DNA from 2 places in the Rhizobium sp. R339 genome. Region 2 is predicted to be linked to the other one. Evidence: riboswitches for the same ligand, from Rfam matches in the RefSeq annotation. Region 2 holds a riboswitch; the other holds the start of a gene.
The links. Region 2 has a riboswitch for FMN ahead of ATY76_RS03730 (6,7-dimethyl-8-ribityllumazine synthase). Riboswitches for the same ligand answer to the same signal wherever they lie in the genome.
Positions count from the first base shown of each region.

Region 1: it holds a riboswitch for FMN, as region 2 does, so the genes downstream of both, ATY76_RS24170 (DMT family transporter) here and ATY76_RS03730 (6,7-dimethyl-8-ribityllumazine synthase) in region 2, are expected to answer to the same signal.

Region 1 is NZ_LOKV01000024.1:266,469-270,070, reverse strand. It holds gene ATY76_RS24175 (esterase-like activity of phytase family protein) at 1-1,283, opposite strand, end outside; gene ATY76_RS24170 (DMT family transporter) at 1,378-2,286, opposite strand; FMN riboswitch at 2,368-2,520, opposite strand; gene hupB (DNA-binding protein HupB) at 2,638-2,913, opposite strand; gene lon (endopeptidase La) at 3,120-3,602, opposite strand, start outside.
Region 2 is NZ_LOKV01000001.1:765,464-769,065, forward strand. It holds gene ATY76_RS03720 (DUF1194 domain-containing protein) at 31-804, shown strand; gene ATY76_RS03725 (VOC family protein) at 1,163-1,852, opposite strand; gene ATY76_RS03730 (6,7-dimethyl-8-ribityllumazine synthase) at 1,999-2,433, opposite strand; FMN riboswitch at 2,514-2,658, opposite strand; gene ATY76_RS03735 (SRPBCC family protein) at 3,233-3,602, shown strand, end outside.

The DNA.
Region 1 (3,602 bases), on a different contig from region 2:
TCCGAACGCTCATAGATCATCACATGCGAGCGCGCGCCGCCGTCCTTGCCGAGGTCGACTTCATTGGCAGTGGCAAAAAGGTTGCGCTGGGGAATGGCCACCGCGCCTTCGGGCGAAATCCCGGACGGCAGCAGCTGGATGAGCTCGGGATCGGCGCCGGTATCCTTGTAGACGCCGACGATCGAGGCGCGCTCGGCAAGCAGGAAGAAATAGTTGTCATCGCCGAACCTAGCGGCTTCCAGGCCTTCCGGCTCGACGCCCTTCGATCCCGAACGGCTTTCCGGATAGTGGCCGATATGGGCGACGGCGCGTTCGAAGGAAGCGCCCGATTCGTAAAGAACCTTGCCTGTCTTGTCGAAGATGGTGAAGCCGCGCGACCCACCCTGGTAATCGCCTTCATTGGCCACGACGAGGCGGCTGTCGTCCAGCCACTTCACGGCGTCCGGCTCACGCAGCACGCCCTTCGATTCGCCCGTGAATTTCAGGGCGCCGTCGCGCTTGGTGTCGATGCCGGAGAGATCGACGCTGCCGGCGGTAAAGTGCGTCTTCACCTGCGCCGTGTTGGCGTCGATGATGACGATCTCGTTGTTTTCCTGCAGCGTCAGGGCAATCTCGTTCAGGCCATTGAAGGAGACGAATTCGGGCTCCGGATCTTCCGGGGCAACGCCCGCAAGCCCGGTCAGCGTCACGTGCTTGATGGTGCCGCAATCGACGGTGCCGTTCTTGACCTGGAAGACGGCGAGGTCGCCGGCCGGCATCTGCGGGATCTTGCCGTCATTGACGTCTTCGTCGCGTTCGTTCTCGATCGCGATGGCACCAAAGGTCTTGTCCTTGTTGAGGGCGATCGAATCCGGCTGGCCACCGAGATCGCAGGTGCTCTCGATCTTCTTCGTCGCGACGTCGACGATCGCCAGACGGCCCGAAGGCTTGGCCTTGCTGTCGGAGGTGTTGACGGCAACGAGCGCCTTGCCGGCGCTGGAGGTGACCGATGTCGGCTCGCCGTCCATCATCAGCGCGCCCCCGGCCTTCGGAGCCTTGGCGTCGGTGATGTCGATGAAGCCGATCGCGCCAAGCGGGCTGTCGCTATAGATCAGCGTGTTGCCGTCGTCGGTCGCGGTGATGATTTCGGCGGAGGTCGGCGAAAGCTCGTCCTTGTCACCAGGAAGGTTCTGGGCGACCGGGAAGGAGGCGATGCGGTTGAAAACCGGCTCGGCCGCCGCCGGGAAGGCAGCGGATGCGAAAAGCATGGCAGCGAACGCTGCTTTGCGCGATGAATTTGTCATGGAAATCCCCCAATGTCGAAAGATCGAACAGAGGGGTTTTGCTGGACTGCCATGACAGAGACATGACAGTCCGCGTCATTTCAGGGGCTTTGCGTCAGGACGCTTGCCTTTCCCGCCGCATCTCGCTTCGCATGATGAAGAGCGATGCGCAAAGGATGAGCGCAGCGCCCAGCCACAGATAGCCGGCCGGCGCATAGCCGAAGAACAGCCAGCCGGCGAGCACGTTCAGCGGCAGCTTCAGATCGTCGAATGGCTGCACATAGGCGGCGTCGGCGCTGGCATAGGCAAGGGTCAGCAGATATTGCGCCACGACCGTCAGGAGGCCCGCCAGGAGGAAGAGCGCAAGTGTCGTGCCCGTCGGCACCGTGAGGTCCGCGGCAAGCGCCAGGCCGCCGTTGATCGGTGTCAGCAGCACCAGCAGCCAGACGGTGATCGTCTCGGGCTTTTCGATGCCGGTCAGACTCTTGGTGATGAGAGACGATGCGCCCCAGAGCAGTGCGGAGAGAACCGGAAGCAGTGCGGCCCAGGTAAAGCTGTCCGACCATGGCTGGAGGATGATCATCGCGCCGGCAAAGCCCACACCCGTCGCCGCCCAGCGGGCCGTGCCGACGCGTTCGCCGAGGAAGAGGCGCGCGCCGAGGATGATGAAGAAAGGCGAGGTCATGACGAGTGCGATCGCCTGCCAGATCGGCACCGAGGCGAGACCCAAAATCCAGGCCTCGACGCCGAGCGCGGCAAAGATAACGCGTACGACATGCCGCCATGGATAGTCTGTTCGCATGGCCGAGAGACCGACCTTGCGCAGGAAGGGCAAGGAGAAAAGGAAGGCGAAAGCATATTGCCAGAAGGCTGCGGAGGCTGGCGGAAAGGCGAGCTTCATCGTCAGCCATTGAGTGACAACATTGAGGAGCGAGAAGGCCACGCCTCCAAGCACCATGAAAGCTGCGCCGGCAAAGGCGCGGGAACGCGGGATTGCAAGGGAATTCTGATTCATGTCTTCCATCCAAAATAGGAACCAAACATAAATCAGGACGCATGAGGCGATGGCACGCAGGCCGGCAGTCCCCTGCCCGCACGCGGCCATTCTCATTCTCTTTCATCCGGACTGTGACCGTCGGCTCCGGAATCGCACCGGATCTGCTGACCCCTCCCCGGCCAAGGCTTCGGAAGGCGCTCGCGGGCTCAGGCCGCAGCCCTTACCGCCGGTGGGGACTTTCACCCCGCCCTGAGAACAGCATTGTTGGTAGAACAAAGTGCTGCATGCGGCAAGCGGCAAAACAAAAGGGGTCCGGCAATGCCGAACCCCTCGAAATCCTGCTCAGCCGTTCTCGTTTACGGCCGGCGGACGATCAAATCAGCCGTTGACGGCGTCCTTCAGGCCCTTGCCGGGCGTGAACTTCGGCACGTTGCGGGCCGGAATGTCGACTTCAGCGCCGGTCGACGGATTGCGGCCCTTCGTTGCAGCGCGATGAGAAACGGTGAAGCTGCCGAAACCAGCGAGGCGGATATCGCCCTTGTTCTTGAGTTCGGCCTGGACAACGTCGAAAACCGCGTCAACAGCGGAAGCCGCGTCAGACTTCGTCAGTCCTGCCTTTTCGGCCACTGCGGACACGAGTTCATTCTTGTTCATGTTTCCACCCCTTTCTAAATGGTATGAAACGACTCAAATGTAAGCTAGGCGCAGAATAGGTTTCATCAGGCCCGCCGGAAACCCAAAAGCCCTGCAAATCAAGGAAAAGCAAGCGTCTCCATGACGTTTTCACAAAAAAGGCTGGCGTTTCCGCCAGCCTTTTCTCGTCTTTTGCGCGAATTGGGCACAAATGTGGCAAATGCCACTCAATGCGCTATGGCCGCGCCCGTGTCGTCGAGACCTTCGACCGAGGTGATGACGGGCGTTTCCACCGTGCCATCCCACTCGATCGGCTCCGGCCGGCGGATCAGCGCGTGCTTGATCACCTCGCCCATCCGGGAGACCGGGATGATCTCCATGCTGTTCTTCACGTTGTCCGGGATCTCCGCCAGGTCCTTGGCGTTCTCCTCCGGAATCAGCACCTTCTTGATGCCGCCGCGAAGCGCTGCGAGCAGCTTTTCCTTGAGACCGCCGATCGGCAGCACACGGCCGCGAAGGGTGATTTCACCGGTCATGGCCACATGCTTGTTCACCGGGATGCCGGTCATGATCGAGACGATGGCGGTTGCCATGGCGACACCGGCCGAGGGGCCATCCTTCGGCGTCGCGCCTTCCGGCACGTGCACGTGGATGTCGTTCTTTTCGAACATCGGCGGCTCGATGCCGAAATCGACGGCGCGCGAGCGGAC
Region 2 (3,602 bases):
TGCGCGGCTTGAATGCGTGGGGATCTGCCGATGCTGACGACGCTTGCGGTGCTCATGAGTCTTTCCGGTGTCGCTCCGGCGGCGCAGGCGGCGGCAAACGAGGTCGATGTGACGCTGGTGCTTGCCGTCGACACCTCGCGGTCGATGGATTTCGAGGAGATCAGCATCCAGCGCGAGGGTTACGTCGAGGCGCTCAAGCACAAGGAATTCATCGCCGCGGTCCAGAGCGGGCTCACCGGGCGCATCGCCATCAGCTATTTCGAATGGGCGGGCTATGTCGTCCAGGATTCGATGATCGACTGGCAGGTGATCGAGACGGAAGCGGATGCGATCGCCTTTGCCGACAAGCTCGGCGCCCGGCCGATCGCTACCCAGCGGCGCACCTCGATCTCCACCGCCATCGACCAGGGCGCCAGCATGATCGTCACCAGCCCCTTCCAGGGCCGGCGCGAGGTGATCGACATCTCCGGCGACGGCCCGAACAATTCAGGCGATCCGGTGACACCCGCCCGGGACAAGGCGGTGGCAAGAGGCATGGTCATCAACGGCCTCGCCATCATGCTGCGCCCTTCCGATGCGCCGGGCGGGCTCGACAAATATTACGCCGATTGCGTGATCGGCGGCCCCGGCGCCTTCGTGCTGCCGGTCCATAAGATCGAGGATTTCGCCATCGCCGTGCGCCGCAAGCTGGTGCTTGAGATCAGCGGCCTTCCCCCGCCGGCAAAGGCGCGGAAGATCGCCGGCCTGCCGACGACGGATTGCCTGATCGGCGAGAAGCAGTGGCGGGATATATTCGAGCGGTGAGCGGTGGCGTGTGCCTCGCAAGGAGCGATGCCGGAGCGCGTCCTTCGAGGCTCCGGCCGTTGGCCTGCGCGCCTCAGGATGAGGGGCGTTGGAGCGTGCCGCGCCCTCAATTAGGGGCGTTGGGGCGTGCCGCGCCGTCGAACCAGGGGCGTTGGCGGCAGGCGCCTCAATGACGGGCTGCTGCGGGATCAAGGCGCTCGTGAGCAACCGACGCAAGATCCTCCGCCTGCTTTTATCAGCGCGGCATTCTCCAACGCTCCTCATCCTGAGGAGCGCAGGCCAGAGGCCGGAGCCTCGAAGGACGCGCCGCAACAGTGCGTCCTGCCGCAAATCTCAGCAGTGACGATCCTGCCGCTGCCTATAGCGGCAGCTCCCGGCCGGCCTGTTCGCTGACCATGTATTCGGCGTACCAGTCCGGCCAGTTCTCGTCGTATTTGCCGCCGTTGCGTTTCTCGTGTTCGCCGTGGGCGCTGGCTGCGCGGCGGAGCGCGGAGGCGAGGTCGCTCGAGGTCGAGAAGGCCGTTTCTTCGGCGTCGATGCGGCCGGGCAGGCGGGTGGTGACTTCCTGGAACAGCCAGCCGTTGCCGTCCGGATCTCTGAAGGAGGCGAAGGAGCGGTAGCTACGGTGCTCGGGATCGCGGCCGGCGATGCGCAGGCGCCCGAAGAGATAGGGTTCGTCCTTGCCGGCATAGACGCCGGATGCGTCGTGGAAGACCTCGCTCACCGCGACGCCGCGGGCGATGAGATCGCGGCGGGCGGCCTCGATGTCGGAGACGATGAGGTAGAGGCCCTGGGCGGAGCCGGGGGCGGCGGCGGTCACGTTCTTACCGAAGATGATGGCGCAGCCGGAGCCGGGCGGGGTGAACTGGATCACGCGGAAATCGGCGTCATTGGCGAAGTCGGCGTCGAGCCGCCAGCCGAGGCCGTCGTAAAAACGTTTGGCGCGGTCGACGTCGGAAACGGGGATGACCACCACTTCGAGCTTGGTGTCGGCGGGCCGTGTTCTGATGGATTCTGTGGGGGTTTCACTGCGCATTGCATTGCTCATCTTCAGCTCCCTCAAGGTTTGGACGCATTAAGAATGGCGATACATGTCGGGTCGAGTGGACCACAGCGCGGGCGAGGCGTCGAATCAATTCTTCCCTTCGCAAGGAGAAGACGGCGGGCTGGTCCCGCCGCCTGTTGCGCGGTTCCTTATGCCGCAAGAGCGGCGCGCGTCTTGCCGATCATCAGGGCGGCGCGGGCCGCCTCGCGGCCTTTCTCGACAAAATGCGCGCGGTAGATCTGCGTGTGGTGCTCGGTTTCCTGATAGTGATGCGGCGTCAGCGAGACCGACAGGACCGGGACGCCGGTATCCATGCCGGCGCGCATCAGGCCATCGACGACGGCCTGGGCGACGAATTCGTGGCGGTAGATCCCGCCATCGACGACGAAGGCGGCGGCGATGACGGCGCCATAGCGCCCGGACGCGGCAAGATCGCGCGACAGCAGCGGCATTTCGAATGCGCCGGGAACGTCGAACACGTCGATCTGCTCAGCGGGAATAAGCTGCTGGAAACCTTCGAGCGCACGGTCGACGATATCGGCGTGCCAGCCGGCTTTGACGAAGGCATAACGGGTGGGTGTCATGGTAATCTCCTTTGGCGTACAGACACGTCACCCAAGGCGATCACGAACGTTCACCGGCTGCCGGCAAGGGCAGCAGGAACGCGCGTTCTCTTTCATCCGGACTATGACCGTCGGCTCAGGCATCTCACCTGATCTGCTGACCCTTCCCTAGAGAAGGCGCTCGCGGGCTCGCAATCGAAACTGCATACCGCCGGTAGGGACTTTCACCCCGCCCTGAGAACGGCGCGACAATAGGGGCAAGGCGGCGCGCTGGCAATAGGGGGGAATTGGTTCTGAGGCGGTGTGGGCCGCAATCTCAGGGGGCGTCATGCTTCGGCTGATCGTCCTCTACCTACCTATCCACAGGCGTGATGGAAGCCACTTGCCTTTCGCTTGCGCTCAAGGCGCTCGTCGCTTTCGCTCCTCACCCCCCTCATCTGCCCTAACGGGCATCTTCTCCCCGCTGGGGAGAAGGGGGAGCAAGCCGCACGGGTTTTCATTCCATTGCGAACGTTCCAAAGGGAGCGAGACGTTGCGGCGATTCCGCTTCTCCCCGGCGGGGAGAAGATGCCGGCAGGCAGATGAGGGGGTGAGCGGCCGAGCCGCGAATGCACGGAGCGGAAGCGAAGGCACAATGGCGAGTGGCGTTGCAGCGGTTTAGTAGCGGCACCGGTGCCGACGATGCGAGGAGCGGCTTCCATCGCCCTTGCTCAGCGCGCGCCTCCGCCTACATCCTTCCATGAGGACATTCACGCCGAAACAGCATCACGCGCCGTCCCGCATCAGGCGGGGCCAGCCGCCACTATTATGGGAGGGAGGCATGCCAGAGTCTTTCGTCGTGCGCCGCGAGGCGCATATTGCGGCGCCGCCGGCGGCGGTGTTTGCGCTGATGACCGATCCGGAGAAGATTCTGCGCTGGATGGGAACGGAGGCCGAGATCGAGCCGGAGCCGGGCGGGCTCTATCTCGTCAACGTCACCGGCGCGCGCTTCGCCAGAGGTTCGTTTCGCGAGGTCGTGCCGGTGCATCGGCTTGCCTACAGCTTCGGGTGGGACGGCAGCGAGGTGGTGCCGCCGGGCTCCAGCCTGGTCGAGATCGACCTGATCGAGCAGCCGGACGGGACGTTGCTCCGACTCACCCATAGCGGCCTGCCGAGCGAGGAGCAGTGCGCCGGCCATGCCGAGGGCTGGG